DNA from 3 places in the Micromonospora desertarenae genome. Region 2 is predicted to be linked to each of the others. Evidence: riboswitches for the same ligand, from Rfam matches in the RefSeq annotation. Region 2 holds a riboswitch; each other region holds the start of a gene.

Region 1 (6,815 bases), on a different contig from region 2:
TGACATACCCCCTGTCGCGCCGCCAGAAAGAGGTGGGCCCATGGGACTTCGTCCCGACCTGCTGACCCGGCGTGCCGCCGGTGTCGCGTCGACGACCCTCGCGCTGCTGCTCAGCACCGCCGCGGTGGGCGTCGTACCGGCCGCTTCGGCCTTCTCCGCCGCGCCCGGTGAGGCGTGCGTCGAGCCGGCCGACGTCCACGCCGACGCCCGGATCAAGGCGGGCGGCGCGGCCAAGCACGAACCGAACGAGCTGACCCTCGCGGAGAGCCGCGAGCGGGAGGCCGACCTGGCCGCCGCGCTCCGGGAGCGCGCCCGGTTCCGCACCGGCGCCGGGGCGAGCACCCTCGCCGCCACCGTGACCGTCCCGGTGGTGGTGCACGTGATCCAGCGGGACAGCACCCGGGCCGGCGGCAACATCCCGGACTCGATGATCACCTCGCAGATCAACGTGCTGAACCAGTCCTACAGCGGCGCGACCGGCGGCGCGGCCACGGCGTTCAGCTTCCAGCTACAGAAGATCAACCGGGTGACCAACCCGGCGTGGTACCCGATCGTGCAGGGCTCGTCGGCGGAGCGGTCGATGAAGACCTCGCTGCGTGAGGGCGGCAAGAACACCCTCAACATGTACCTGGGCGAGCTGAGCGACGACCTGCTCGGCTGGGCGACCTTCCCGCAGCGCAAGCTGAGCAGCATGGATGGCGTCGTCGTGCTGAGCGAGTCGCTGCCGGGTGGCACCGCCACCAACTACAACCAGGGCGACACCGGCACCCACGAGGTGGGCCACTGGCTGAACCTCTACCACACCTTCCAGGGCGGCTGCTCGGGTCAGGGTGACAGCGTCAGCGACACCGCGGCCGAGGCTTCGCCGGCCTTCCAGTGCCCGACCGGGCGGGACACCTGCACCGCCCCGGGCGTGGACCCGATCACCAACTTCATGGACTACACCTACGACTCGTGCATGTACCAGTTCACCGCCGGGCAGGCGAGCCGAATGCTGACCGCGTGGAACGCGTACCGCGCGGCCTGACCTGACGTACGCCATCGGTGCCGGCTCCGGAGGACGGAGCCGGCACCGGTGTCTTCGGGCTCAGGCGGCCTCGCGGCGGCGCATCCGGGGGGCGGGGTCGGCGGCCGGGGCGTCGGCCGGCGCACCCGGGTCGAGCCAGACCTGGACGGCGGGGTGGCCGTGCCCGTTGCCGGGGCCACCCGCGGCGCCGGCGTCGCGGCGGGTCAGCATCGCCACGTCGACGGTGAACTCGAACAACCGCCAGTCGACGTGCGGGGCGGCCCGGTAGCTGCGGGCCAGCCGGGCGACCCGGGCCGGGTCGGTGACCGGGCGGGCGCGCCCGGCGACGTAGGCCTCGTCGTCGCTCTCCTCGGGCGGGAAGGAGTGCAGCGCGTAGCGGCCGTCGCGTTCCAGGTCGCGCCGTTTCGGCGAGTCGACCACGAAGCAGAACAGCCCCTCGTCGGTGATCACCGGGGAGACCGGGTGCACCCGGGGCCCGCCGTCGGCGCGGACCGTGGCCAGGTAGCCGAAGCCCGGCCCGTACTGCTGCATGAGAAGGCGGATCCCGTCGGCGAGTCGGGGCTCGTCAGCGGCGAATTCGGACCAGGATGCCATGTGGACATTCTATCGAACAGGTGTACGAAGACCTAGTCCGACACGCAGGTCACCCCGGCCGCTTCGCTATGGTGTTCCGATGCTGCTCTCCGACCGCGACCTGGTCTCCGAGATCAAGGCGGGCACCCTGGCGCTGGAGCCGTTCGAGCCCACGCTGGTGCAGCCGTCCAGCATCGACGTACGCCTGGACAAGCTGTTCCGGGTCTTCAACAACCACCTCTACACCCACATCGACCCGGCGCGGCAGCAGGACGAGCTGACCTCGGTGGTGGAGGTGCCCGACGGCGAGCCGTTCGTGCTGCACCCGGGCGAGTTCGTGCTCGCCTCCACGCTCGAGGTGATCTCGCTCGGCGACCAGCTCGCCGGCCGGCTGGAGGGCAAGTCGAGCCTGGGCCGGCTCGGCCTGCTCACCCACTCCACCGCCGGCTTCATCGACCCCGGCTTCTCCGGGCACGTGACGCTGGAGCTGTCGAACGTGGCGAACCTGCCGATCACCCTCTGGCCGGGCATGAAGATCGGCCAGCTCTGCATCTTCCGGCTCTCGTCGCCGGCCGAGCACCCGTACGGCTCGGCCGTCTACGGCTCGCGCTACCAGGGGCAGCGCGGCCCGACGCCGAGCCGCTCCTGGCAGCAGTGGCGCACCTGGCCGACCCGCTGACGCAGCCGAAAAGGGGCCCGCTCCGGCGCCGGAGCGGGCCCCTTTTCGGTGGTACGCGGTCAGCCCGGCCGGCCGTAGCTGTGGATCGGGCCGTCGTCGACCTTCTTCATCTTGATCGGCACCCCGGCGCGGGAGGCGTGCACCACCCAGCCGCCGCCGACGTACATGCCGACGTGGTGCAGGTCGGAGTAGTAGAAAACCAGATCGCCCGGGCGCAGCTCTCCCCGGCTGACCGTCCTGGTGACCCCGCGCTGCTGCGCGGCGTTGTGCGGCAGCGAGACCCCGGCCTTGGCCCAGGCGGCCAGCATCAGCCCCGAGCAGTCGTACGAGTTCGGGCCCTCGGCGCCCCAGACGTACGGCTTGCCGATCTGGGCGCAGGCGAACTTGACAGCGACCCCGGCCGCGCCGCCCGGGTAGCTGGCCGGGCAGGGGGCGGGGCGCAGCGGCCCGCCGCCGCCGTTGCCGTAGACCTTGATCCGCAGCTTCTGCAGCCGGTCGATCTCGGCGTTGATCTGCTTCTTCTTCGCCGCCAGTTGCGCCTCGGTCTTGGCGAGTTGGGCGACCATCTCGTCCAGCGGCGCCTTCTTGGCGGCCAACTGGTCGCGCAGGTCGGCGACCTGCCGAACGTCCTGCTGCTGGCGGTGGGCGAACCGGTCGAGCAGTTCGAGCTGCCCGACCACCTCGCTCGGCGAGCGGCTGTCCAGCACGGCGTTGATGGTGAGCACGTTCTCGCCCTTGTAGGCGCGGACGGCCAGCGCGCTGACCTTCTCCATCGCCTGGTCGACCTGGGCCTGGAGCGGCTTGATCTGGGCGGCCAGGGCGTCGGCCTGCTTCCGCTTGGCGGCCAGGTCCTGGCGGGTGGCGTTGTGCCGTTCGATGATCGGTTCGAGCTTGTTCCAGTCCTCGTCGATCTGGCGCTCGATCTCGGCGACGGTGGGTTCGGCGTGGGCCGCCGTGGCGCCGCCGGTCAGAACGACGGCGAAGCCGACCAGGGCGGCGAGTGCGGTGGTGCAGCGGGACCAGCGTGGGCGCGGCGCAGCCGTGGTCGGGTCGGCGGACGCCGACCGTGCCGACGGTGGCCGCGGGGCATGGTGTGCCACCGGGCTCCGTACTCCTTCTTCCCAGACCGCCTACCGGGTTAGCTGACGGGTTCGGGCGGGAAGGGGACGCCCTACCGCAGTGGCTGCGGATTCACCCCGGGTTACCTGGTTCCCCGGTTCGCTCGGAAGCGATTCGGCGGTGTCGGACCGTTACCGCCCGGGTTGGACGGACCTGTTGTCGGGCCGACGAATGACCAGAGTAGAGACGCTCGTTATCAATCCGCAACCCGTGTCGCCGTGACACTCCGTACGCCACAGGGATCGACAGCCTTCGGCGGGGCGGGCCGAAGGTTTTCTTCTTCAGGAGTTGATGCATGGAAAGGTATTGACGTAAGGCCGGGCCCGGGGTGAAGGTGACCGCATCGTCCACCCGTCTGAGCAGGGGGTCCGATGCAGTCGTCCACGAGATCCACGAGATCCACGAGATCGAGGAGCAGGCGCGCCCTGCTCGCCGCCGCCGCGGCGCTCGCCATGGCGGTCACCCCGTTCGCCGCCGGTCCGGCCGCCGCCGAACCCCTCGACCGGCAGCAGCAGTACGCCGCCGCGGCCACCGAGTTCGGCGTGCCGGAGAGCGTCCTGCTCGCCGTGTCGTACCTCGAGTCGCGGTGGGACACCCATCCCGGCAACCCGAGCACCAGCGGCGGTTACGGCCCGATGCACCTCACCGACGCCGCCCACGTCACCGCACAGCCCGCCCGCGGCCACATCGACGAGGGCGAGGACCCGCGCGGGGACGACGCTCGGCCGCTGACCGTCACCGCGCCGGTCGGAGCCGGGTCGCCCCCGGCCGCCCCGGCCGACGCCGCGCTGCAGACCCTCCAGGCCGCCGCCGCGCTGACCGGCGCCAGCGAGGAGGCGTTGCGCTCCGACCCGACCGCGAACATCCGCGGCGGCGCGGCGCTGCTCGCCGCGTACCAGCGGGAACTGGGTGCCCCGGTCGGCGCGGACAGCGACCCGGCGGCCTGGTACGGCGCGGTGGCCCGCTACTCGGGCGCCGGCGCCGAGGACACCGCCGCCGCCTTCGCCGACGAGGTGTACGGCCAGATCAACGCGGGCGCGACCCGGACCACCGACGACGGGCACCTGGTGACCCTCGCCGCGCGCGACGTCAGCCCGGACGAGTCGACGCTGCACAGGCTCGGGCTGCGGCGGGCGGAGCGGCCCGACGGGCTGGAGTGCCCGATCGGTCTCGGCTGCGAGTGGATCCCGGCCCCGTACGAGAAGTACGGCCCGGGCGCCGGCGACTACGGCAACCACGACCTGGGCAACCGGCCGGCCCAGCAGAAGATCGAGTACATCGTCATCCACGACACCGAGGGCTACTTCTGGCCCAGCGTCGGCCTGGTGCAGCGGGCGGACTACGTGGGCTGGCACTACACGCTGCGCTCGGTGGACGGTCACATCGCCCAGCACATCAAGACCAAGGACGTCGGCTGGCACGCCGGCAACTGGTACGTCAACGCCAAGTCCATCGGCCTGGAGCACGAGGGCTTCGCCGGCCACGGCACCTGGTACACCGAGGCGATGTACCGCACCTCGGCCAAGCTGGTCCGGCACCTGGCGCTGCGCTACAACATCCCGCTCGACCGGCACCACATCATCGGGCACGACAACGTCCCCGGCACGGTGGCGGCGAACGTCGCGGGCATGCACTGGGACCCGGGGCCGTACTGGGACTGGTCGCACTACTTCGACCTGCTGAAGGCGCCGTTCCGGGCCACCGGCACGGCGCGGACCGGGCTGGTGACCATCGACCCCGACTTCCCCGACAACCAGCCGGCGTTCACCGGCTGCTCGCGGCAGCCGCCGGGGGTGCCGACCCCGCCGCCGCCGGTCACCGACCCCTGCCCGCTGCGCGGCTCCTCCGCGGTGCTGCTGCGCAGCGCGCCGAGCCACGACGCGCCGCTGGCCGTGGACCTCGGCGAGCACCCGGACGGTTCGCCGGGCACCATGTACGTCCCGGACCACAGCGCCCGCGGGTCGGCCGGCCAGACGTACGCGGTGGCCGAGGTGCGGGGCGACTGGACGGCGATCTGGTACCTCGGCCAGAAGGCGTGGTTCCACAACCCCGCGTCGGCGCCGACGGCGAAGTGGGCCACCGGCTTCGTGGTGACGCCGAAGCCCGGCAAGGCCACCATCCCGGTCTACGGGCGGGCCTACCCGGAGCGGGACGCCTACCCGGCCGGCGTGCCGTACCAGGCGATCTCACCGCTGCAGTACACGCTCGCCGCCGGGCAGCGGTACGCGGTGGGCGCGGTCGTGCCGAGCGAGTACTACCGCGCGGTGACCTTCGACGGCTCGTCCCCGGGCGACTGGACCGTCGTCCGCGGCGACCTGCGCTACGTGCAGGTCCAGTTCGGTCACCGGATCGGCTACGTGAACCTGGACGACGTGCTGATCCTGCCGTCCCCGGTCGGCGCTCCGCGGTGAGCCGCCCGGCCTGAGACGGGGCTCGGCACCGATTCGCGGAAACACCGAGGGCCCCCGGTCGGTCGACCGGGGGCCCTCGGGCGGTTCGGGACGGATCAGGGTCGGCGGAATCCGGCGACCGGCATGGTGTTGATGCTGGAGACGTTGACCGGTTTGCCGGCGCGTGGTGCGTGCACCATCTTGTCGTTGCCGAGGTAGAGCCCGACATGGTGCAGGTCGCTGAAGAAGAAGACCAGGTCACCCGGGCGCGCGTCGGAGCGCGAGATGGCCTTGCCCTCGTTCCACTGGGCGCCGGTGTGGTGGGTCAGGTAGACCCCGGCCGCCTTGTAGGCGTACTGGGTCAGGCCGGAGCAGTCGAACGAGTCCGGGCCGTCGGCGCCCCACACGTACGGCTTGCCGACCTGGGCGCAGGCGGTCCGGATCGCGATCCGGGCCTTCTCGCTGACCACCCCGTTGATGGTCGGGCACTGGTCCGTCTTGACGGTGGTCACCGGCAGCATCTTCTCCAGCCGCTTGACCTCGGCCTCGATGTGCTTCTTCTTCGCCGCCAGCTCGTTCTGCTGCTTCACCTGGTCCGCGATCAGCGTGTCGAGCTGCTGCTTCTGGTCGTCGTACTTCTTGCGGACCGCGAGCACACCCTCGATCTGCTTGCGCTCCTGGGCGGCCAGCCGGTCGAGGAGGGTGAGCTGCTCGGTGAGCGTGCTCGGCTTGGCGCTGACCAGCAGGGCGGCGACGTCCTGGGACGGGCCGGTGATGTAGTAGCGGGAGGCGAGGTCGCCCACCCGGTCCATCGCCAGCTCGCTCTCCAGCGCCAGCGGCTGGATCTTCTTCTCCAGGTCCGCGGCCTTGCTGCGGTTCTTCTTCAGCTGCGCCCGCACCTTGTTGTACTGCTCGATGGTGGGCTCCAACTGCTCCCACTGCTTGTCGATCTGCGCCTCGATCTCCTCGACCGAGGGCGCGGCGTACGCCGGCGCGGCGAGCAGACCGGCTCCAACGGCCGCGGCGG
Region 2 (11,977 bases):
AGCAGCGCGCCGACCCCGGCCAGCGCGGCAAGTCTCCTGAGCATCGATCGTCTCCTCCGTCGCAGTCGGCTACCTCCCCGCCGATGCTAGGCGCGGGGGGCAACGGCGGGGCCGCAAGCACGGGGGCGCGCCCGGCACGGAGGAGTTCGGCGGCGGTGGTGCCGGCCCGTTACCCTGGGACGGCGACGCGTGGGCGTCCGCCGATCGTTGGGGAAATAGAATACGAAAAGTCCGGATAAGGGCGATTTGGTATGCCCGGATCCGCGAATTGCTCATCCCGAGGGGTGGCGACCGAGGCCGTGAGAGGAATACTCTCGGTCGCGGCCCGCGTACTGATGAGGCGCCCGTCGGACGGGCGAGTGGAGGTGCTCGCGTGAGCCTGTCGATCGTGAAGTCGGTTCTGTCCGGTGGTGTCATCGAGATCGCCCCGCGTGGCGAGATCGACGTCGACACCGCGTACGAGGTGCGCGAGGCGATCGCCGAGGTGCTGGCCAAGGGCCGGCCGACCCGCATCGAGCTCAACATGCGCCTGGTCACCTTCATCGACTCGGTCGGCATCAGCGCCATGGTCGCCGGCTTCCAGACCGCCGAGGTCAGCGGCGTCAAGCTGGTCGTCACCGAGCCCAGCCGGTTCGTGCACCGCCAGCTCTGGGTCACCGGCCTGCTCGGTCTCTTCGGCGCCCCCGAGCCCTACTACGCCGGCGCTCCCGCCCCGGAGGTCCTCCCCGGCGCCTGACCACGCGGCCGACCGGCCCGCCGCGCCCGGGCATCCGGGAGTGCGAGCCGGCGACGTTCAGCCGCCCGGTTCGGCCGCCGCGTCGAGGCCGGAGAGGTCGATGTCGCTCACCTCGGTGACCGCGCGGATCGCCGTCACCGAGGCGTACCCCTCGGCGAGCAGCGCCAGGTCCGTGCCGGGCTGCACCGACTGTCCCGGCTCCTCCAGCGAGGTCCGCACGTACCCGTGCCCGGACTCGGCCACCGTCATCTGCACCTGACCGAAGCTGGCCAGCGCGCCGCGGCGCACCCCGCGCAGCCGGCCGGGCGGCAGGTCCGGCGCGTTCACGTTGAGCACGCTCTCCACCGGCCCGGCGGTCAGCCGGGGGAGCAGGTCGAGGGCGACCAGGGCGGCGGTCGCCCAGTGCCGCTCGGCGTCGCGTACCCGGGCGGCGGCGGCCACCGCGGCGCCGCCACTGGCGGCGGTCGCCTCGCCGGCCGAGAGCACGTCCAGCGAGACGGCCATCGCCCGGCAGCCGTTCGCGGCGGCGGTGAAGGCGGCGCCGACGGTGCCGGAGTGCAGCACCGCGCGGCCGGCGTTGGCACCCCGGTTGATCCCGGAGAGCACCACCGACGGCGGCGGGCCGAACGCGCCGTGCACGGCGATCAGCGCGATGAACCCGGGCGAGCCGCCGACCCCGAAGGCGGGCACCCCCGGCAGCTCCGGCAGCGGATGGTCCTGGACCACCACGTGGCCCTCGCGTTCCACCGCTGTCATCGAGGCGCTGGTGCCGCTCGCCTCCTCCAGCGGGGCGGCGACCACCACGTCCAGCCCCCGGTCCACCGCCGCCCGGGCCAGCGCCTGGATGCCGGGCGCGGCGATCCCGTCGTCGTTGGTCACCAGCACCCGCAGCGTCATCGCTCGGCCGCCCGCTCGGCCAGCTCGTCCGGGGTGGTCCGCTCCTGCGGGCGGCTGCCGGCCGGCACCAGCCGCACCCGGTCGACCAGGCCGGTGATCGAGTCCAGCCGGCCGGTGCCCAGGCCGTGCCGGGTGACGTTCAGCGCGCCGGCCGCAGCCCCGGTACGGATCGCGGTCCGCACGTCGCCGCCCCGGGCCACCACGGCGGCCACCCCGGCGGTCATCGAGTCTCCCGCGCCGCGCGGGTCGGCGGCCTGCAGCCGGGGCATCTCCACCTCGAACACCTCGCCGTCGACCAGGGCGAGCGCGGGCTGCTCGGCGCGGCTCACCACGACGTTCTCGGCGCCGCCGGCGTGCAGGTCGTACATCGCCCGGGTGAGCTGTTCCTCGTCCGCGCCGGCGGCCCGCCCGTCGGCGATCAGCTCCTCGTGGCTGACCTTGAGGAAGAACACGCCGCTGTCCAGCACCGCGGCGAGATGCTCGCCGGACAGGTCGACCACCACCCGGGCGCCGTTGGCGCCGAGGTCGGCCGCGAAGCGCCGGTACAGCTCGGCCGGCACCAGCGACGGTTCGTTCGGCCCGCTCAGCACGCTCACCGGCGCGCGCAGCCCCTCGCCGAGCGCCAGGTTGTAGAGCTCGTCCAGCTCGTGGCGGCTCAGCGGCTGCCCGGGCACGTCCACGATCTCCCGGCGGGCGCCGTCGCGGCGGTCGTGCACGTAGCCGCCGCTGCCCGACTCGCGGACCACCACCTTGAGGTCGACGCCCTCGCTGACCAGCAGCGGCTCCAGCACCTGGCCGATCTCGCCGCCCAGCGCGGTGCAGAGCACCACGTCCACGCCGAGCGACATCACCATGCGGGCCTGCCAGACGCCCTGCCCGCCCGGGTGCAGGTGCAGCTCCGGCTGGTCGCTCGGCTGGTCCACGGTCACCGTCAGCCGCGGCGTCGGCGCGAAGACCATCACGTGTTCGTTCATCCCTGCTCCGCGCTCCGTCGCCGACACGGTCGGTGATCCCTCATCAGCTGACCGTATCCGGGCGGCGGGCCGCCGTCCCCCGGTCCGGCTGGCGTGTCGCCGGGCGTTGCCAGGCGTGCCCGCGGTGGGCGACGATCGTCCGACCAGTGACGGTGGGGAGACGGTGTGCTCAAGCGGGATTCCTTCAGTTACACCGTCCAGGCCCGCTGCCCGGTGGCGGAGGCGGCGGCGCTGCTGGCCGATCCGACCCGGCAGGCGGAGCTGCACCCGTTGATCGTCCGGGTCCGGCGGGTGCGGACCCGGCCCGGCGCCCAGGCCAGCTACGCGATCACCGACCGGCTGGCCGCCGGGCCGCTGCGCTTCCCGGTCACCTACCGGGCGGACGTGCTGGTCGCCGCCACCGACGAGATCGTCACCGTCGCGCGGCAGTGGCCCGCCACCACTGTGCGCAACCGCACCCGGCTGCGGGCCGAGCCGGACGGGGTGCGGATCGACGTGGAGATCACGCTGACCGCGCCGGCGCCGCTGTTCGGCTACGCCTTCCGCCAGGCCCGCTCGGCCCACCTGGGGCTGGCCGCCCGGCTCGGCGCGGTGCTCGACCGCGGCGCGGCCGACCCGCCGGCCCCCGGCTGAGCGTCCCCCACCTCCGCCGGTCGGCGGACGCCCGCCGCGACCCGCGCGGGCTCAGCGGACCGCCGCCGTGGTCGGGCGCCGCGCGGGCCTGCCGGTGGCCCGCCGCAGCCGGCCCCACGGTTTGTACGTGGAGAGCACGGTCGCCACGATGAGCAGGGTGGTGGAGACCGAGGGGGCGACCACCAGGTCGATCCGGTCCCGCACCGGGAACGCCGCCCCGGCCTCCCCGGCGTGCCGCAGCGTCGGGCTGAGCTGGAACAGCACCAGCCCGGTCATCACGGTGGTGAGCAGGAACTTGACCAGCACCCAGCGGTGCCGCAGCAGGCCCCACGGGGTGAGCAGGGCGCTGGCCACGCCGACCAGCCAGACGGCCACGCTCAGCGGGGCGAAGAGCACGGTGCCGACCAGCGCGGAGATCGGGTAGACGGCGGCCGGGTCCGCGCCGCGCAGCACGGCGACGCCGAGCGCGAGCAGGACGAGGTCGACGCCGAGCCAGCCGAGCGAGGTGACCAGGTGCAGGGTGAGCAGGGCCTTGCGGGCGGGAGGCGAGAGTCGGCTCATACCGGACGATGGTGCCGCCGTGGCGGGCGGCGGTCGTCGGGCCGCTGACGACACCCGGCCTACGTCCCGGGGCGTAGCGCCGGGCGTGGCGGCCCGTCCGTCCGGCGTACCCGGTGACCCGCCGCGGGGGCGGGTCACCGGGGCCGGGCGTCAGTACACCGACAGGTGCACGTGGTTGGTGTGGTCGCTGGACGGGTCGCCGCCCGCCCCGCTGTACGACTTCCACCCGCTGCTGGGCAGCCAGATCTGCCGGTACCAGATCACGTAGAGCACGGCGAGCCGGTCGGCGTTCTTGATGAAGAACGCGGCCAGGTTGTTGCCGTACGTCTTGTCCCCGCCGGTGGCGTCCCCGCCGAAGCCGCTCTTCTGTGCCGCGAAGTCGCAGGCCCGGCCCTTCGGGTGCTCGCCGGAACCGCCGGAGCGGTAGCAGGAGACGTACCGGGTGAAGCCGGCCGCCTTGGCCTGGTTCAGCGCGTGCAGGGTGCGCGGGGTGATGCAGCCGTTGGCCGGCGTCGGGTCGTTGACGCTGCACGACTCGGACGGCCAGGAGCCGTCGGAGTTGCGCGGGGCCGGCTTGGCCGTCGCGGTGGAGGTGCCCCGGTTGGAGGTGTCGCCGGAGGTTTTCGCGTTGGCCACGGTCAGCGCCCGTTCGGCCTGCTCCTTGCGCTTGGCCATCAGGGTGACCTGCTTGCGCTGCTCGCGGATCTCGCCGTCCAGGGCGAGCTTGGTCCGGTTGGCCTCGTCGCGGGTCTCCTGGAGGTCGCGCAGCGCCCGGTCCTCGTTGGCCGCGACCGCGTCGAGCGCGGCGGCCCGGTCCATGAAGCCCTCCGGGGAGTTGCTGTTGAGCAGCGCCGAGGCCGCCCCGAGCCGCCCGGCGCGGTACGCCACGCCGGCGATCTCGCCGACCTTGCTGGTGCGCTCGGCCAGCTCACGCTCGGTGGCCTGGAGCTGGACGCCCAGGTCCTTCTGCCGCTTGACCGACTTGTCCAGCGCCGCCTTGGCGTCCAGGTAGCCCTTGCTGGCCGCCTCCAGCTGGGCCCGCAGGGCGGGGGTGCCGCCCTCGGAGTCCTGCCCGGGAGCGGCGGCGAGCAGGCCGGCGGTGGGTGGTGCGGCGCCGGCCGGTGCGGCGGTGACCGGCGTGATGGCGACGCCGACGGCGAGAGTGGTGACGATCAGTGCCGCCATCCGGGCGACGGTACGTCGTACAGGTGCCACTACTGGCATGCAGATGTCCTTCCGTCAGCCGCCGACCGGGTTAGCTGACGGGTTCGGGACGGAAGATCCCTACCGCTGACGCGGATGCACCCCAGGAACATGGTTCCCCGGCTCGCCTTGTCGGGCGATTAGGCGGCGGCCGCCGCCGGCACCGGTGCGTGCCGCCTGGCGGAGGCCGGAACAGAGCCTACCGGTGCCACCGTGACCATTGCAGCGGATGTGACTGACGGTGCCTGCGTGGTCACGGGAAAATCCGGCATAGAGGCACAATACACACCCAGATTTAAGGTTGTGCTCCATTACCACTCAACCGACCCGCAGACCCCGGGGGCCGCTCCCGGCTCGATCTGCAACGTCGCGTGCTCGATCCGGAAGTCCTCGTGCAGGGCGGCGCGGGCCGCGGCGAGGACCCGGCCGACGTCCGCGCCGGGAGTCATGGTCAGGTGCGCCGAGGCCACCTCCATGCCCGACGTGAGCGTCCAGACGTGCAGGTCGTGTACGCCGGCCACGCCGGGCACCGCGGCCAGCCGGTCGTGCACCGCGGTGACCTGGAGGTGCTCCGGGGCGGCCTGCACCAGGATGCGCAGCGCGGCCCGCCCGAGCCGCCAGGTGCGGGGCAGGATGAACAGGCCGATGCCGACCGCCACCAGCGGGTCGGCCCACCACCAGTCGGTGACCGCGATCAGCAGCGCCGCCCCGATCACGCCGAGCGACCCGAGCAGGTCGCCGAGCACCTCCAGGTAGGCCCCCCGTACGTTGATGCTCTCCCGGGCACCGGAGCGCAGCAGCGCGAAGGCGGCCACGTTGGCGAGCAGGCCGAGGACGGCCACCACCAGCATCGGGCCGGCCAGCACCTCGGGCGGGTCGCCGAACCGGCGTACCGCCTCGACCACCACGTAGACCGCGACGCCGGAGAGCAGCACGGCGTTGGCCAGCGCGGCCAGCACCTCCAGCCGGTAGAGCCCGAAGGTGCGCTGCGGGTCGCCGGTCGCCCGCCGGGTGGCGGTGATCGCGGCGAGGGCCATCCCGATGCCGAGCACGTCGGTGAACATGTGCCCGGCGTCGGAGAGCAGGGCCAGCGAGCCGGTGCGGAAGGCGGCCACCGCCTCCACCACCATCAGTGCGGTGAGCAGGCCGAAGGCGCCCCAGAGCCGCCCCCGGTGATGGTGGGCCGCGTTCACCGCCCCGTGGTGGTGGTCATGACCTGCGCCCACGCGAACACCCTCCGCCGCCCGTCCGGACCCGGTCAAATATATGCTCACATAGCTATGTATGCAACTGTCGGGGCCACGCGGACCCGGCCGGGCGACCGGCGCCTCGGGCTCAGCCGGTCGGGTCGATGGTGGTCAGCCGCTGGGTGGCCCGGGAGAGCGCCACGTAGAGGGTGCGTACGCCCGAGCCCGGATCGGCCCGGATCTCGCTCGGCCCGACCAGCACCACCCCGTCGTACTCCATGCCCTTGGCCTCCAGGCTGGTGACCACCTGGAGCCGGGGGGCGCCCAGGCCGCCCAGCCAGCCGGCGACCTCGTCCCGGCGCGGCACCGGGGTGATCACGCCGACCGTCCCCTCCACCTCGGCGAGCAGCGCGGAGGCCGCCTCCACCACGGCGGTCTCCAGCTCGGCCGCCGGCACCACCAGCTCGACCGGGTCGACCCCGGTGGAGCGGACGGCGGTGGGCAGCGGCAGCTCGGGATAGAGCCGGCGGATCTCGGCAGCGGCCACCGCGAAGATCTCCGCCGAGTTGCGGTAGTTGGTGGTGAGCGTGAACTGGTGCCGCTTGCGCCGGCCCAGCGCCTGGTCCCGGGCCCGGGTCAGCTCCTGCGGGTCGCCGGTCCACGCGGTCTGCGCCGGATCGCCGACCACCGTCCAGGACGCCAGCCGGCCCCGCCGGCCGATCATGCGCCACTGCATCGGCGAGACGTCCTGCGACTCGTCGACCACCACGTGGGCGTACTCCCGGTAGTCCTCCGGGCGCTGCCGGGCCGCCTCGCGGGCCGCCCGCTGCCGGTCGGCGAAGGTGCTCAGCTCGCGCACCCCGCCGGCCAGCTGGAACGGGTCCCGCTTCGGCCGGGCCGGGCGCACCGGCTGGCCGAGCAGCGCGTCCAGCTCGTCCAGCAGCGCGACGTCGGCGATCGTCAGCCCCTCGCCGTCCAGCGTCCGGTACGCGGCGGTGAGCAGCCGGATCTCCCGGCCGGAGAGGATGCCGCCGGCGTACCGGCGCAGCCGCTGCGGGTCGGCCAGCCAGCCGAGTACGTGCCGCGGGTGCAGCCGGGGCCACCAGGCCTTGAGGAACTCCCGGAACTCCGGGCGGTCGGCCAGTTCGTCCTCGAACGCGCGCTGCTCCGGCAGCCGGCCGATGTTCAGCCGGCGGGCCTGTGCCCAGAGCGCGGCGAAGACGCCGTCGAAGCCGGCCCGGCGCACCTCGTTGCGGCGGGCGCCCCGGGGCAGCGCGCGGTCCCGGATGGCGTCCAGCTCGGCCCGCTCCAGCCGGAGCAGCTCGCCCCGGTAGAGCAGCCGCAGCTCGGCCGGTTGGTCCGGCACCGCGTCCCGGACCGCGCGCTCCAGCACCCGGCGCATCCGCAGCGAGCCCTTCACCGCCGCCACCTCGGGCGGGTCGGTGCGGGTGGCGGTCATCCCGGGGAAGAGGCTGCCCAGCGAGCGCAGGGTGGCGGTGTCCTCGCCGAGCGACGGCAGCACCGAGGCGATGTACTCGACGAAGACCGTGGACGGGCCGACCACCAGGATCCCGCCGCCGGCGTACCGGCTGCGGTCGGAGTAGAGCAGGTACGCGGCGCGGTGCAGGGCCACCGCCGTCTTGCCGGTGCCCGGGCCGCCCGACACGATCGTCACGCCGGAGCCGGGGGAGCGGATCGCCTCGTCCTGCTCCCGCTGGATGGTGGCGACGATGTCGCGCATACCCCGGCCGGTGGCCTTGGAGAGGGTGGCGAGCAGCGCCCCGTCGCCGACCACCGCCATGTCGGCCGGCGCGGCGGCCGGATCGAGCAGGTCGTCCTCGATCCGGGTGACCCGCTCGCCCGACGACTGGATCATGCGGCGGCGCACCACGTTCAGCGGCTGCGCCGGGGTGGCCTGGTAGAACGCGGCGGCGGCCGGGGCCCGCCAGTCGACCACCAGGGTGGCGGCGTTCTCGTCGCGGATGCCGAGCCGCCCGACGTGCAGCACCTGGCGGTCGCGCAGGTCGAGCCGGCCGAAGACCAGCCCCTCGTGCTCGGCGTCCAGCACGTGCCGGCGCTGGGCGGCGTGGAAGACCATCGCGTCCCGTTCCACCAGCGCGCCGAAGTTGCCCACCCGGGCGAGCCGGTAGCCCTCCCGTTCGGCGCGGACCGCGGACCGGCGCAGTTCCGCCAGTCGGGCGTACACCCGGTCGAGATGCCGCTGTTCGGCGGCGATCTCCTGTTCCAGGGTGGTCTGGTCGGTCAACGCTCGGACTCCTCGGACGGCGGTGGGCGGCCGCGACGGGGCGAGCGGCCGCGCGCCGGGGCTGACCGGGTGAGGGTACGGCAGCGTCGCGACCGGCGGCCGAGGCGTACGCGATCAGTGACCCCGGTGACCCGTTCCCGACGGCCGGGCGGGGCGACCCGCCGGCCGGACTCAGCCGGTCGGGGCGGCCGGCCGGGCGGTGACCTGGCGGACCACGCCGAGCAGGGCCGCGTTGACCTCCTCCGGCCGTTCCATCATCAGCATGTGCCCGGCGCCGGGGCAGACGGTCAGCTCGGTGGCGGGCAGCGCCGCGGCGATCGACTCGGCGCACGGCGGCGGGGTGAGCCGGTCCCGGTCGCCGACCAGCGCGGCGGCCGGCAGGTGGGCGAGCGCGGCCAGCGTCTCCAGCCGGTGCTGCGCCCCGATGGAGGCCCGGAAGCCGCCGATCGAGCGCAGCGAGGCGCGGGCCACCGCGGAGGTGACCAGGCGGATGTCGGACGCATCGCAGCGGTCGCCGAAGAGCATCCAGCGGATGCTGGGGCGCAACGCGCGCAGCAACGCCCGCGGCGGCCGCCAGGACCCGCAGCGGGCCAGTACGCCGGCTCCGGTGGTCTCGGCCAACCGGATCAACCGGGCGATCCGGGGCGACAGGCCGTAGGCGGTGTGCGTGTGCCCCTCGGCGGTGGTGGCGACGAAGACCAGCCCGGCGACCCGGGCGGCGAAGTGCTCGGGGTGCCGGTGGGCGTACTCCATCACCGTCATGCCGCCCATCGAGTGCCCGACCAGCACCACCGGGCCGGTCGGCGCCACCTCGTCCAGCACCGCCGCCAGGTCGTCGCCGAGCTGGGCCAGGGTGGCGGTGGGCAGCGCCATGCAGCTGGAGCGGCCGTGCCCGCGGGCGTCGTAGGTGACCACCCGCACCGCCTCGCCGGCCGCCTCGCGCAGCGCGGCGAGCTGGCGGTGCCAGCTGCGCCCGTCCAGCGTCCAGCCGTGCAGCAGCACCACGGTGACCTCGGCGTCGGCCGGGCCGGTGCACTCCACGTGCAGGCGTACGTCGTCGGGTAGACGTAGGTCCAACTGCTCCGGCATCGCCACCTCCCCGGGCCGCACAGCTCCGCAACACCGGGGATACCCGGTGGTAACACCGGCTACCCGCCATGACACCACGCCAACCGCGCGGAAAGAAGATTCGCGACCGGGCGCCGTCGGGCGGCCGGCCCGAGCAAGCTGGGGGACATGCGGTCCCCGCGGACAACCCCGACCGGTACCGGCGGTGCCGGTGGTGCCGGTGGTGCCTCCTGGGACGGCCGTCCGGCCGGCGGGACGGCGCGTGCCGGTGGTGCCTCGCCGGAGGGCCGCCCGGCCGGCGGGACGGCGCGTGCCGGTGGTGCCTCGCCGGAGGGCCGCCCGGCCGGCGGGACGCCGCGCGCCGCGCTGGCCGAGCTGATGGCCGGCAACCGGCGGTTCGTCAGCGGCCAGCCGATCCACGGCCACGACGTGACCGCCGCGGCGGCCAGCGCCTCCGGCGACCAGCAGCCGTACGCGGTGGTGCTGGGCTGCATCGACTCGCGGGTGCCGCTGGAGGCGATCTTCGACCAGACCTTCGGCTCGATCTGTGTGATCCGCACCGGCGGGCACGTGCTGGACCGCGCGGTGCTCGGCTCGATCGAGTACGTCGTCGACGAACTGGGCGTACCGCTGGTGATGGTGCTCGGCCACGAGCGGTGCGGGGCGGTCGCCTCGGCGCTGGCCGCGGTGCGCGAGGGGCGGCGGCCCGGCGGCTCGCTGGCCCACCTGGTCGACCAGATCGCCCCCGCGGTGCGGGAGGTGGGCGTCGACGACCCCGGCGCGCACCCCATGGCGATCCGCCGCCACGTGCTCCGCACCGTGACCGCACTCCGCGCCGACGACCTCCTGGCCACCCCCGTGGCAGCGGGCCGGGTGGACGTAGTCGGCGCCCTCTACGACCTCTCCACCGCCCAGGTAACCCTCCTCAACCCCACCCCCTGACCCGTTGATCATGAGGTTGACGGCGAAGTCGATCTCGGAAACCGCCGCCAACCTCATGATCACCGGAAGGGGTGGGGGAGGGGGAGGACGCGGAAACGCCCGTCGGGGGTGCCGACGGGCGTTTCCGGGTGGTGCTTGGGGAGGCTCAGGCCTCGAAGACGCCGGCCTCGACGAGGCGCTTCTCGGTGGCGTCCCAGCCGTCGCCCGGGTGGGCGGCGTTGAGGGTGTTCAGCTCGGCCCGGATCTTGGCGGCGTGGCCGGCGGCGGCCAGCACCCGGATCTCCTCGATGAAGGCCTCGGAGTCGGTGCGCAGGTGCGCGGTCTTGCCGTTGGTCAGGTTCCGCACGTAGGCGTGCTTGCCGCCGTTGAGCGGGATGACGTACTTGAACTCGCCCAGCACGCTGAGGGCGCCACCCTGGCCAGCCTGGCCGGCCCGGACGGACGCGCGCGCGGTCTTAGAGGTGTTGCTCGCCACGGAGGTACTCCTTGCAAGACGTACGGGAGGACGGAACGTCCGGGGGCTGTGCGGGTGATGCCCGGAAGGGGCGTCGGCCCGCGGAAGATGTGCGCGGCACAGGCCGCCGATGGAACTGTACACGACCACGATCCCTGGCTGGTCATCGCGTTCGAGAGGCTCAACCGCGGTCACCCGTCCGGCTATTCCGGCGGCGAATTTTCCGATTCCCTGGCGCACCATCCGTCACACCAGTCATCATGTGTTCCAGTAGCCACTCGGATCGGCGAGGTCGTAGGGGAAGACGCACCTCGCACTCCGGGAGGTCACCGTGCCAACGCGTGGCGTCGTATACGTCCACTCGACCCCGCTCGCCGTGTGCTCACACGTCGAGTGGGCGATCGCGCGCGTCCTTGCCGCGCCGGTCGACCTGCAGTGGACGGCTCAGCCCGTCGATCCCGGCGCCCGCCGGGCCGAGTGCGGGTGGACCGGTCGTCCGGGGACGGGCGCCGAACTGGCTGCTGCCCTCCGGCAGTGGCCCATGATCCGTTTCGAGGTCACCGAGGAGCCGAGCCCCGGCGCCGACGGCGAACGCTTCATGTACGTACCGGGCCGGGGGCTGTTCCGGGCCACGGTCGGGGCGGCCGGTGACATCCAGCTCGGCGAGGACCGGCTGCGCAGCATCATGGCCGGCGCCCGGGCGCCGGAGGCGCTGGCGCACGCGCTGGACAAGGCCCTCGGCACCGCCTGGGACGCCGAACTGGAGCCCTACCGGTACGCCGGGGACGGCGCGCCGGTGACCCTGCTCACCCGGGTCGGCTGACCCCCGCGTGCGCCGGGGCTCCGCGCCCCGGCGCGGCGACGCCCGGCGGACCGGCGCGCGTAGGGTCGGGTTGCCCCGATAAGCGTCGAACTGGTGGGATGGCTCGCGTGTCGATATCTCCGCGACGTGCCGGCGTCGCGCTCGCCGCACTGACCGCACTGCTCCTCTCCGGCTGCGCCGACAAGCCGGACCGCCCCCGCCCCACCCCGGCGGCGAGCGGCTCCGCGCCGGCG
Region 3 (11,977 bases), on a different contig from region 2:
CCGTAGAGCTTGCGCTGGGCGAACCGGCTCAGGCCGTACGGCGACAAGCCGACGCCGGGACGGTCCGGGTCGGCCAGCTCACCCCGCGCTGCCCGGGCGAAGAGACCGGCCCAGACGGCCCGGACGTCCTCCCGGTGCAGAGGACAGCTCGCGGAGCGGGCGCACCAGGAGACGAACTCGTCGAAGGAGTCCTGCGCGGCGGCGGCCTGGGTGTCCAGGAACGCCCGGGTGCCGAGGCTGTGGTCGACCGCGCTCTCCAGCACCATGGCCCGGACCCGGTGCGGGAACTGCTCGGCGTACTGGGCGCCGAGCAGGGTGCCGTACGAGCTGCCGTGGAAGGTGAGCCGCCGCTCGCCGAGGGCGGCCCGGATCGCGTCCAGGTCCCGTACGGCGCTGCCGGTGTCGACGTGGTCGAAGAGCGGCCCGGTCCGTTCCCGGCAGTCCGCCCGCAGCGCCTCGTTGCCGGCCAGGGTGGCGGCGAACTGGGCCTGGTCCGCGATCACCTGGGGCTGCCGGGCGAGCAGCCGGGCCGAGCAGAGCACCGGATTGCTCCGCCCGATGCCGCGCGGGTCGAAGCTGACGATGTCGAACCGGCGACGCAGGTCGTCGCTGAACCGGTCGTTGGCGATGATCCGGTGCACGCCGGAGTCGCCCGGCCCGCCCGGGCCGAAGACCAGCGAGCCGAGCCGGGCGGTCGGGTCGGTGGCGGTACGGCGGGCCAGGTGGAGGTCGAACCGGTCGCCGTCCGGCCGGTCCCAGTCGACCGGGAGCGACAGGGTGCCGCACTCGGCGGTGGCGTCCGCCTCGCACGGCTGCCAGGCGATCGCCGGCGCCCGGTCGGGTGGTGGCGTCGCGGCCGGCGCGGGCGACGGCGCGCCCGTCACCAGCAGCGCGACGGCCACGCCGGCGGCCAGCGCCCGGAGGCTGCCCGGGCGGCCGCCGCCGGTGCGGGCCCGCCCAGCGACCAGGTGGCCGCGATGAGCGGCGGATTTGCGTACGCACAGCACGAGATGCTGTCCTCTCCGTCGAAGGAGCATTGCGGTGAGAACTCGCCCAGGGCGAGGTGATGCTGCTTCCACCCGGACCGTCGAGTTGCCGCTCGGCGGTCCGGGACCAGCCGGCTCCGCTACTCGACGTCCTTGAGGACGCGCTCCAGCGAGCCGAGCCGGGTCTCCATCCCGTTGAGCCGGCCGTCGAGCGCGGCCAGCATCCGGGCGTTCGACTCCTGCGCCTGTACGGCGGAGTCGACCAGCCGCCGGTACTCCTCCTCGCGGACCCCGGCCGTCCGGGCCCGGCGGGTCTTGGCGGCCTGCACGATCGTCACCGTGATCACACTGACCAGCAGGGTGAAGATGCCGATCGCGCCGACCACCTCGGTCCAGTCGTGTTCGCTCATGTCGGGTCAGCTCTCTTCCTCGTCCGGCCGGGCGTCCGACCCGGCGGTCAGGGTGTCGGCGGCCGTCGCGATGGCGGCCGGGGTGAGCGTGAAGACGAACGGCCGCACCTCGTAGTACTTCATCGCCTTCCCGTCCTCCGACAACTCCAGGTGCGCCGACACCAGGCCGGCCGCCGCCAGCTTGCGCAGGTGGACCTGCACCAGCGCCCGGCTGATGCCGAGTTCGCGGGCGAGTTGGCTGACGTACGCCCGCCGCCGCGCCAGCACGGCGACCACCCGCATGCGGTGCGGGTTGGCCAGGGTGGCCAGCACGCGCACCAACTCGTCGCCGGGGGTCGCGGAGTCGCTCATGACTCGCCCTTGCACATGCCAACGAAAGTTAGCGGGTCTGCGCGGCGCTGTCAGCGCCGGACGGTGGAAGTCAGGGTCGAGTGGGGGGATCCCCTGGCGCGTATCGGAACGCCGGGCGAGCGGCCGACGGGCGGACGACACGGGACCGCCGGGCCGGCTGGCGCCGGCCCGGCGGTCCCGGGCGTACCTGAACTCAGCTCTTGAACGCGTCCTTGACCTTCTCGCCGGCCTGCTTCAGGTTGGCGGCCGCCTGGTCGTTGCGGCCCTCGGCCTCGAGCCGCTCGTTGTCGGTGGCCCGGCCGGCGCCCTCCTTGAGCTTGCCGGCGGCGTCCTCGGTCGCGTTGTTGATCTTGTCCTCGACACCCATGTCAACCTCCGCTCAGCGTTCCGATACGTCCCGTGAAGTACCCGACGCCCTCACCGGTCAACCGTCGACCTCCGGACCATCACGCTGCACGCCGGTCAGGCGTGCGGGAACGCCGACGCCGCCGGTCCCGTGCGTACGGGGCCGGCGGCGCGCGTCGGTCAGGCCACCGGGCGGAAGCCGCGCAGCCGGAGGCTGTTGGCCACCACGAAGACCGAGGAGAAGGCCATCGCGGCGCCGGCGATCATCGGGTTGAGCAGCCCGGCGGCGGCCAGCGGCAGGGCTGCCACGTTGTAGGCGAAGGCCCAGAACAGGTTGCCCTTGATGATGCCGAGGGTGCGCCGGGAGAGCCGGATCGCGTCGACCGCGGCGGTCAGGTCGCCGCGGACCAGGGTCAGGTCGCTCGCCTCGATCGCCACGTCCGTGCCGGTCCCCATGGCCAGCCCGAGGTCGGCCCGGGCCAGCGCGGCGGCGTCGTTGACCCCGTCGCCGACCATCGCCACGACCTTCCCCTCGGCCTGGAGCCGGGCCACCACGTCCACCTTGTCGGCCGGCAGCACCTCGGCGATCACCTCGTCGATGCCCACCTCGGCGGCCACCGCCCGGGCGACCGTGGCGTTGTCGCCGGTCAGCAGCACCGGGGTCAGGCCGAGCGCGCGCAGCCCGGCGACGGCGGCCCGGCTGGTCGGCTTGACCACGTCGGCCACCGCGAGCACCCCGCGGGCCCGCCCGTCCCAGCCGGCCAGCACGGCCGTCCGACCGGCGGCCTCCGCCGCGCTCGCCGCCCGTTCGACCTCCTCGGGTACGTCGAACCCGCGCTCGCGCAGCAGCCGGAGCCGGCCGACGAGCACCTCGCGGCCCTCGACCGTGCCGGTCACGCCGAGCCCCTCGACGTTGGCGAAGCCGGTCACCGGGGGCAGCGCCCCGGCCTCGGCGGCGCCGGTGGCGACCGCCCGGGCGATCGGGTGCTCGGAGCCGGTCTCAAGGGCTCCGGCCAGCCGGAGCAGTTCCCCGCGCTCCTCGCCGGCCGCCGGCAGCACGTCCACCAGGGTCATCCGGCCGGTGGTGACCGTGCCGGTCTTGTCCAGCACCACGGTGTCGACCCGGCGGGTGGACTCCAGGATCTCCGGGCCCTTGATCAGGATGCCGAGCTGGGCGCCCCGGCCGGTGCCGACCAGCAGCGCGGTCGGCGTGGCCAGCCCGAGCGCGCACGGGCAGGCGATGATGAGCACGGCCACCGCGGCGGTGAACGCGGCGGTCGGGCCGGCCCCCGTGCCGAGCCACCAGCCCAGCGTGCCGGCGGCCAGCGCGATCACCACCGGGACGAAGAACCCGGAGATCCGGTCGGCCAGCCGCTGCACCGCCGCCTTGCCGGTCTGCGCCTCCTCGACCAGCCGGGCCATCTGGGCGAGCTGGGTGTCGCCGCCGATCCGGGTGGCGGTGACCACCAGCCGTCCGCCCGCGTTGATGGTGGCGCCGACCACGGTGTCGCCCGGGCCGACCTCGACCGGCACCGACTCGCCGGTCAGCATGCTGGCGTCGACGGCCGAGGTGCCCTCGTCGACCACGCCGTCGGTGGCGATCTTCTCGCCGGGGCGGACCACGAACCGGTCCCCCACCGCGAGCTGGTCCACCGGGATCCGGGTCTCGGTGCCGCCGCGCAGCACCGCGACGTCCCGGGCGCCGAGCTCCAGCAGGGCGCGCAGGGCGGCGCCGGCGGTCCGCTTCGAGCGGGCCTCGAAGTAGCGGCCGGCGAGGATGAACACGGTCACCCCGGCCGCCGCCTCCAGGTAGATGTTGCCGGCGCCGTCGGTACGGCTGATGTCGAAGCTGAACGGGTGGGTCATCCCCGGCGTGCCGGCGGTGCCGAGGAAGAGCGCCCAGACCGACCAGCCGAACGCGGCCAGGGTGCCAAGCGAGACCAGGGTGTCCATGGTCGCCGCGCCGTGCCGCAGGTTGATCCAGGCCGCCCGGTGGAACGGCAGGCCGCCGTAGACCACGACCGGGGCGGCCAGGGTCAGCGACAGCCACTGCCAGTAGTCGAACTGCCAGGCCGGCACCATGGCCAGCAGGATCACCGGGACGGTCAGCACGACCGAGACCCAGAGCCGGGTCCGCAGGGCGCGCAGCTCGTCCACCGGCTCGGCGGCCGGTTCGGTACCGGCCGGCGCGGGCGGGGGCGGCACGGCGGCGGTGTAGCCGGTCTTCTCCACCGTGGCGATCAGGTCCGCCGGGGTGACCTCGTCCGCGTACTGGACGGTGGCCTTCTCGGTGGCGTAGTTGACGGTGGCGGTGACGCCGTCCATCCGGTTCAGCTTCTTCTCGATGCGGGCGGCGCAGGACGCGCAGGTCATCCCGCCGATCGCCAGCTCGATCCGGTTCGGTGCCATCGGTAGGGGCTTGCTCGTGGTGGTCATCACGGTCCCGTCAGTCGTGCCCGTGACCGGGGGTGCCGTGGTCGGCGCCGGCGGTCGGTGCGGGTGTGCTCGTGCCGGTGGGCGCGGGGGCGGCCGGCTCGTCGCCGGCCGGCGCGCCGGGGTCACCGGCCACGACGGTGAACTCGGCGGTGTGCACCGTGCCGCCGTGCTTGAAGTCCAGGTAGAGCCGGTAGGCGCCGGCCGACGGCACCTCGGCGAAGAAGCTCACCTCGGGGCCGGGGCGGGTCCGCCCGTCGCCGGGCGCGCCGTCCGGGTGCACGTGCAGGTACGCCAGGTCGCCCTGGCGCAGCGCCACCAGGTGCCCGTACGCGCCCAGGTAGGGCTCCAGGTCGGTGACCGGCGCGCCGTCGCGGCTCACGGTCAGGGTCAGCTCGGCGGTGCGGCCGGGCTGCGGGGTGCCGGCGAGGGTGACGGTGTAGCCGTCGACGGTGGTGCTGGTCGCCGGCGCCGGCAGCGGCGTCTCGGCCAGCACGCCGGGGACTGTCACGTCCAGGCCGAGCGTCAGCGGCTCGGCGCCGGTGGGCGTGAAGTCGGCGAACGCCCGCCAGACGCCCGGCCCGGCCAGCGGCGAGGCGACCCGCCAGGTGCCGTCCGGCGCCATCTCCGGGTGCACGTGCCGGAAGCCGGAGAGGTCGCGGCGGGCCACGATCAGGTGCATCCGCTTGTCGTGTGCCACGTCGTACCCGGTGACCGGCCGGCCGTCCGGGCCGGTGACCCGGAAGGCGAACTCGTCCGCCGGGGCGGCGACCCGTTGCAGGGTGTAGCCGCGGTCGGAGACGAGCAGCCCACCGGGGAGGTGTTCCGCCGGCCCCGCCGGGTCGGCGTGCCCGGCCCCGTCGGCGCCCGCGTGGCCGCCGCCGCTGTCGTCGTGACTGGTCTCGGCGGCGGGGGCGACGGGACCGGCCACCTGGCCGATCCCGTACGCCGCGCCGAACACCGCCGCGAGGCCGAGGGCGAAGCCGCTCAGCTTCGTCGCCGTGTTCATCGTGGTTACCTCGGTTTCCTGTACCGCCGACCGGTCACGCGCCGACGAGGTCGTAACCGGCCTCGTCGACCGCGGCCCGCACGGCTTCGGTGTCCAACGGCTGCTCACTGGTGACGGTGACCTGGCCGGTGGCCAGGTCGACCTGGACGTCGGTGACGCCCGGCACGGCGCCCACCTCGGCGCTGACCGAGCTGACGCAGTGCCCGCAGGTCATGCCCTGCACCTGGTACGTCGTGGTGACCATCGGATCTCCTCTCGCCACCTCCACCATATACCCCAGGGGGGTAAGGAGGAGGCAGACTCGTGCCGTCCTTCATTACCGGTACCGGGTGGGGGTACCCGGACAACAGGGACCGTACCATACCCCCCAGGGGTACGCTATCCTTGGGCTCATGACCTCACCCACGCCCGTCCGGGGCTACACCGCCAGCAAGGACCAGCTGCTCGCGCGGCTGCGCCGCGTCGAGGGGCAGGTGCGCGGCATCGAGAAGATGGTCGACGAGGACCGCTACTGCATCGACGTGCTCACCCAGATCTCCGCCATCCAGGCGGCCCTGGACAAGGTCGCCCTCGGGCTGCTCGACGGGCACGCCCGGCACTGCATGCACGAGGGCGCCGCCGAGGGCCGCGCCGACGAGATGGCCACCGAGATGATGGCCGCCGTCGGCCGCCTCATGAAGCGCGGCTGACCGGTCCGGTTCCGGCGACGGGGCCGGCTCCGGCGACCGGGCCGAGGCGTACCCGGCGCAGCAGTTGGGCGTTGAGCGCCACCACGATGGTCGAGGCGGACATCAGCACCGCCGCCAGCGCCGGGCTCAGCGCCAGCCCCGCCCCGGCCAGCACCCCGGCGGCCAGCGGCAGCGCCACCACGTTGTAGCCGGCCGCCCAGGCCAGGTTCTGCAGCATCTTCCGGTACGACGCGCGGGAGAGCCGGATCACACCGGTCACCCCGCGCGGGTCGGACGAGGCGAGCACCACCCCGGCCGACTCGATCGCCACGTCGGTGCCCGCCCCGATCGCGATCCCGACGTCGGCCCGGGCCAGCGCCGGGGCGTCGTTCACCCCGTCACCGACCATCGCCACGGTCAGCCCGCGCCGCTGCAACTCGGTCACCTTGCCGTCCTTGTCGGCGGGCAGCACCTCGGCGAAGACCTCGTCGACGCCGGGGGTGAAGCCGAGGTCGGCGGCGACCGCCTCGGCCACCGGCCGGGCGTCTCCGGTGATCATGGCGATCGTCCGGACGCCCTGGGCGCGCAGCTCGGCGATCGCCTCCCGCGCCTCGGGGCGCACCTCGTCGGTGAGGGCGAAGGCCCCGAGCGCGGCGTCCGGCAGCCGCACCAGGTAGAGCACCGCCGCGCCCCGGGCGGACCACCGCTCGGTCGCCGTCGCCAGCTCGGCCGGCAGCCGTACGCCCAGCTCACGCAGCAGTGCCGGCCCGCCGACGGCGTACTCCCGCCCGGCGACGGTGGCCTGGACGCCGCGGCCCGGCAGGGAGCGGAACCCGGTGGCCGGGGCCGGGCCACCGCCCGGGCCGGCCGCGGCGACGATCGCCCGGGCCAGCGGGTGCTCGCTGTCGGACTCCACCCCGGCGGCGACCCGCAGCAGGTCGTCGGGGTCCGAGCCGGGCGCCGACGCCCGGTCGGTGAGCACGTGTTCGCCCCGGGTCAGCGTGCCGGTCTTGTCGAACAGCACCGCGTCGACGGTGCGCATCCGCTCCAGCGCGAGCCGGTCCTTGACCAGGATGCCGGACCTCGCGGCCAGCCCGGTGGAGAGCGCGATCACCAGCGGGATGGCCAGCCCCAGCGCGTGCGGGCAGGCGATCACCAGCACCGTGACGGTCCGGACCACCGCCTCGTCGGCGTCACCGAGCCCGGTCCAGGCCAGCACGGTGACCACCGCGGTGGCGGTGGCGACGTAGAACAGCCCGGCGGCGAACCGGTCGGCCAGCACCTGCGCCCGCCCGCTGGACTGCTGGGCCTGGGCGACCATCCGCTGGATGCCGGCGAGCGTGGTCTCCTCGCCGAGCGCCTCGACCCGGACCCGCACCGCGGAGTCGGTGGCCACGGTCCCGGCCACCACCCGGTCGCCGGCCGACCGGGGCACCGGCCGGGACTCCCCGGTGATCATCGACTCGTCCAGTTCGGCGGCGCCCTCCACCACCCGGCCGTCCGCCGGCACCCGGCCGCCGGGCCGGACCAGCAGCACGTCGCCGACCCGCAGCTCGGCCACCGGAACCCGCTCCAGCCGCCCGTCCCCGGCGACCCGCTCGGCGTCGTCGGGCAGCAGCGCGGCCAACGCGGCGAGGGCGCCGCGCGCCTGCCCGATCGCCTTCATCTCCTGCCAGTGCCCGAGCAGCATGATGGTGACCAGGGCGGCCAGCTCCCACCAGAAATCCAGGTCGAAGGCGCCCAGGCTGGTCGCCAGCGAGGCGGCGTAGGCGACCGTGATCGCCATGGCGACCAGCAGCATCATCCCCGGCGCCCGATCGCGCACCTCCCGCACGGCGCCGACCAGGAACGGCCAGCCGCCCCACCAGAAGACCACCGAGCCGAGCACCGGGCCCACCCAGGACCGGCCGGGGAAGTCCAGCGAGTAGCCCAGCCAGTCCATCAGCAGGTGGCTGGTGGCCACCACCGGCAGGGTGAGCAGCAGGCAGAGCCAGAACCGGCGGCGGAACATCTCCGGGTCGTGCCCGGCGTGCTTGTCGTGCCCCCCGTGCCCGCCGCCGTGCCCGCCGTGCCCGCCAGCGTGCCCGCCCTGCCCGCCGTGCCCGCCGGCGTGCTCGTCGTGCTCCTCCCGCCCGCCGCCGTGGGGCGGGGTCTGCTCAGCCATGCCCCCAACATCCCCGACCGGGGGTCGCCCGCGCGGGCCAACCGCCGGGTCCGGTCCCGACGAACCCCGGCCGCGGGCCGACCGCCGCGTCCCGACCCACCCCCACCCGCGGGCCGACCGCCGGGTCCGGTAACCGACCGAGCCCGCCCGCGGGCCGACCGTGGGGTCCCGACACCCCCGCCCGCGGGCCGAGCGCCGGGTCCGGTGCCCGACACCACCCCGCGCGACCAGCGTCCGGATGCCGGGATGGCTACGATTCGGCACGATGGCCCTTCGGATCGCGCACCAGCCGACCCGCCGCCGGGCACCGGCGTCACCCGGCCGGCCGGCCGCCGGGCCGACGGTACGTGGTCGCGTCGCCACCCTCGGTCGATCCCACCCACTATTCCGGCCGGCCCGAGGGGGCCACTGAACCGACCGGCCCGCCGACACGTACCACGCCCCGGATTCGTTGGGAGACACTCAATGGGCGCCGACCACAACCGTCCCGCTCCGTCCACCCCGCCCCGGGTGCGGCGGATCCTCGTCGCGACGGTGGTCCCGCTCGTCGTGCTCACCGTGGTCGCCGCCCTGCTGCTCTGGCCCCGCGACACCCCCGGGGTCGACCAGGCCACCGACCCGCCCCGCTACCACGGCACGGTGACCCGCGTGGTGACCGAGTCCTGTCCGCCGACCCCGGAGACGCCGGAGGGGGGCGGCGCCGAGGGACCGTGCGGCACGGTCACCGTCAAGGTGGCCGACGGTCCGGACGCCGGCCAGGAGGTGCAGACGCCGGTGCCGACCGGTCCGGGCGCACCGACGGTCACGGTGGGCGACGAGATCATCCTGGTCGAGCTGACCGACCCGGCCGACCCGACGGCGAGCAGCTACAACATCGCCGAGCACCAGCGCGGCAAGCCGCTGGTCTGGCTGGTCGTGCTCTTCGCCGCGGCCATCGTGGCGTTCGGCCGGTGGCGCGGGCTGGCCGCACTGGCCGGCCTGGCGGCCAGCTTCGCGATCCTGCTCGCCTTCGTGCTGCCGGGGATCAGCGGCGGCGGGTCGCCCCTGCTGGTCGCGATCGTCGGCGCCGCACTGATCATGTTCGTGGTGCTGTACCTGACCCACGGGGTGACCGCGCAGACCTCCGTGGCGGTGCTCGGCACGCTCGGCAGCCTGGTGCTCACCGGGGTCCTGGGCACCCTCGCCACCGCCGCCACCCACCTCACCGGCTACGGCTCCGAGGACGCCACCACGCTGTCGATGTTCCAGGCCGACGTCGACCTGCACGGACTGCTGCTGGCCGGGATCATCATCGGCTCGCTCGGCGTGCTCGACGACGTCACGGTGACCCAGGCCGCCACGGTGACCGAACTGGCGCACGCCAACCCCGGCCTGTCCCGACTCCAGCTCTACCGCGCGGCGACCCGGGTCGGCCGGGCGCACATCGCGTCGACGGTGAACACCATCGTGCTGGCGTACGCGGGCGCCTCGCTGCCGCTGCTGCTCCTGCTCACCGCGGATTCGCGGTCGGTGACCCAGATCCTGACCAGCGAGTTCCTCGCCCAGGAGATCGTCCGCAGCGCGGTCGCCACGCTCGGGCTGATCGCCGCCGTGCCGCTGACCACCGCGCTGGCCGCGCTGGTGACCACGGCCGGCCGGGCCACCGCCCGTACCGGCGACGGCGACAGCGACGCGCCGGCGCGTACCCCTGAAGGTTCCCGGCCGGCCACGGACCGGGCCGAGGCGCTGCGGGCGCTCACCGCGCCGCGCGCCGGAAACACGTCCCCCGCCACCTCCACCGGGTGGCCCGATCCGGACAGGAGCACGGACGCCGCATGGTGAGACTCCGCAGTGTGACCGTCCAGGCCGGCGAGCTTGATAAACGCGTCACTGATCACCCTCCGCCATTACGAAATGACGCATTTAGTCGGCTTAGGGACGTAGATCCACCGGTGGCCTCTCGGGTAACCTCGCTGCCGGTCACCGCCGAAGGCGCGCAGCGGCGCCTGCGGTGCCGCCGCCCAATCGCCGCCAGGCGAGCCGGGGACCCAGGTACGTGGGGTGAGTCCGCGACAGCGGTAGGGGCCACTTCCGCCCCGAACCCGTCAGCTAACCCGGTCGGCGGTCGACGGAAGGGAACACTGTGACGGCACCCCTACGCCGCTGGTTGACACCTGTGGTGGCCGTGTTCGCCGCCTTGGCCGTGCTCGCCGGACCCCTCCCGGCGTCGGCCGCACCCAACACCCCCAAGCCCTCGGGACACGAGGACGGCGACTCGAAGCTGATCACGGATGTGATCGAGTCGACCAACCGGAACTACTCGCAGGCGAAGTCCCGGCTGGAGAAGTCCAAGAAGCGCCAGCTGGAACTCGCGCTGGAGGTCGACCGGGCCCAGGCCGAGCTGGACGCCCTCGCGCCACAGGTCAGCCAGCTCGCCACCCAGTCGTACCGGACGGGACGCATCGGCGCGGTGGCCATGCTGCTGGAGGCCAACAACCCCGACACGTTCGTCAAGCGGGCCACCGCCCTGGACGAGCTGAACATGGTCAACGCCAAGAAGCTCGCCGAGATCAACGAGGTGAAGACCCGCGCCGAGCAGGCGAAGCTGGCGCTCGAGGCGGAGATCCGCGAGCAGCAGAAGCAGACCAACCTGATGGCCAAGAACAAGCGCGACGCGGAGAAGGCGCTGGCGCTGGTCGGCGGGATGGGCTTCACCGGCGGCCTGGTGTCGGCCACCTCGCCGGTCGCCCGGATCGCCCCGGGCCGCACCGCCGACGGCGACTGGAAGGCCGAGTCGTGCAGCGAGAACGACCCGACCACCTCCGGCTGCGTGACGCCTCGGACCTTGCACATGTACAAGGAGGTCAAGCGGGCCGGCTTCAACCGGTTCGTCGGCTGCTACCGCCCCGGTGGCCCGTGGGAGCACCCGAAGGGCCGGGCCTGCGACTGGTCGCTGCAGAAGAGCGGCTTCTCCCCCTGGCACAACCGGGACACCCGGATGTACGGCAACAACCTCGCCGCGTTCCTGATCCGGAACGCCGACCGGCTGGGCATCTACTACGTGATCTGGAACCGGCAGATCTGGTTCCCGGCCACCGGCTGGAAGTCGTACAGCGGGCCGTCGAACCACACCGACCACGTGCACGTCTCGCTGCTGTAGCGACAGCCGAGACCACGCGAAGCGAGGGCCGTTCCCGGTGGGACGGCCCTCGCGGCGTTTCCGGCGCTACCTCGGGATGCGCTCAGGCGATGGCCGCGGTCTGGTCCGCCGCCGCGCCGGCCAGGTCGCCGGCCGGCACCGCGGCCACCGTCCGCACCTCGCCGGCGGCCAGCCGGTACGACATCCCGACCACCGCGCAACGCCCGGCGGCCACCTCGGCGGCCAGTACTGGCGAGCCGTCCAGCATCGCCTCGACGGTGTGCGCGATGTGGATGTCGACGATCCCGTTCACGTCGGTCACCCCCTCGGCCGCGGCCCGCCGCAGGCTGGGCATCATGGCGTCCACCACCGCCCGCAGGTGACCGGCCGGGGAGGTGTCGGTCTCCACCGCCGTCTTCGCCGCCTGCACCGCACCGCACGAGTCGTGCCCGAGCACGACCACCAGCGGCGTGCCGAGCACGGTCACCGCGTA

Evidence for each region. Region 2 has a riboswitch for cyclic di-AMP ahead of SM577_RS02475 (coiled-coil domain-containing protein). Riboswitches for the same ligand answer to the same signal wherever they lie in the genome.
Region 1: it holds a riboswitch for cyclic di-AMP, as region 2 does, so the genes downstream of both, SM577_RS22890 (C40 family peptidase) here and SM577_RS02475 (coiled-coil domain-containing protein) in region 2, are expected to answer to the same signal.
Region 3: it holds a riboswitch for cyclic di-AMP, as region 2 does, so the genes downstream of both, SM577_RS10990 (coiled-coil domain-containing protein) here and SM577_RS02475 (coiled-coil domain-containing protein) in region 2, are expected to answer to the same signal.

What each region holds. Positions count from the first base shown of each region.
Region 1 is NZ_JAXCFQ010000011.1:232,859-239,673, reverse strand. It holds gene SM577_RS22905 (zinc metalloprotease) at 41-1,027, shown strand; gene SM577_RS22900 (pyridoxamine 5'-phosphate oxidase family protein) at 1,088-1,621, opposite strand; gene dcd (dCTP deaminase) at 1,701-2,279, shown strand; gene SM577_RS22890 (C40 family peptidase) at 2,339-3,379, opposite strand; cyclic di-AMP (ydaO/yuaA leader) riboswitch at 3,392-3,528, opposite strand; gene SM577_RS22885 (N-acetylmuramoyl-L-alanine amidase) at 3,770-5,809, shown strand; gene SM577_RS22880 (C40 family peptidase) at 5,905-6,815, opposite strand, start outside.
Region 2 is NZ_JAXCFQ010000001.1:527,575-539,551, reverse strand. It holds gene SM577_RS02505 (hypothetical protein) at 1-44, opposite strand, end outside; gene SM577_RS02500 (STAS domain-containing protein) at 374-736, shown strand; gene surE (5'/3'-nucleotidase SurE) at 794-1,633, opposite strand; gene SM577_RS02490 (1-phosphofructokinase family hexose kinase) at 1,630-2,607, opposite strand; gene SM577_RS02485 (SRPBCC family protein) at 2,773-3,240, shown strand; gene SM577_RS02480 (hypothetical protein) at 3,292-3,801, opposite strand; gene SM577_RS02475 (coiled-coil domain-containing protein) at 3,952-5,025, opposite strand; cyclic di-AMP (ydaO/yuaA leader) riboswitch at 5,030-5,161, opposite strand; gene SM577_RS02470 (cation diffusion facilitator family transporter) at 5,316-6,230, opposite strand; gene SM577_RS02465 (HelD family protein) at 6,340-8,457, opposite strand; gene SM577_RS02460 (alpha/beta fold hydrolase) at 8,629-9,546, opposite strand; gene SM577_RS02455 (carbonic anhydrase) at 9,904-10,467, shown strand; gene SM577_RS02450 (hypothetical protein) at 10,613-10,942, opposite strand; gene SM577_RS02445 (DUF3145 domain-containing protein) at 11,253-11,744, shown strand; gene SM577_RS02440 (glycoside hydrolase family 3 protein) at 11,843-11,977, shown strand, end outside.
Region 3 is NZ_JAXCFQ010000004.1:473,380-485,356, reverse strand. It holds gene SM577_RS11040 (alpha/beta hydrolase) at 1-902, opposite strand, end outside; gene SM577_RS11035 (hypothetical protein) at 1,127-1,396, opposite strand; gene SM577_RS11030 (ArsR/SmtB family transcription factor) at 1,403-1,747, opposite strand; gene SM577_RS11025 (CsbD family protein) at 1,941-2,114, opposite strand; gene SM577_RS11020 (heavy metal translocating P-type ATPase) at 2,273-4,528, opposite strand; gene SM577_RS11015 (hypothetical protein) at 4,539-5,534, opposite strand; gene SM577_RS11010 (heavy-metal-associated domain-containing protein) at 5,569-5,778, opposite strand; gene SM577_RS11005 (metal-sensitive transcriptional regulator) at 5,927-6,223, shown strand; gene SM577_RS11000 (copper-translocating P-type ATPase) at 6,207-8,366, opposite strand; gene SM577_RS10995 (YibE/F family protein) at 8,832-10,187, shown strand; cyclic di-AMP (ydaO/yuaA leader) riboswitch at 10,354-10,484, shown strand; gene SM577_RS10990 (coiled-coil domain-containing protein) at 10,489-11,505, shown strand; gene SM577_RS10985 (carbonic anhydrase) at 11,588-11,977, opposite strand, start outside.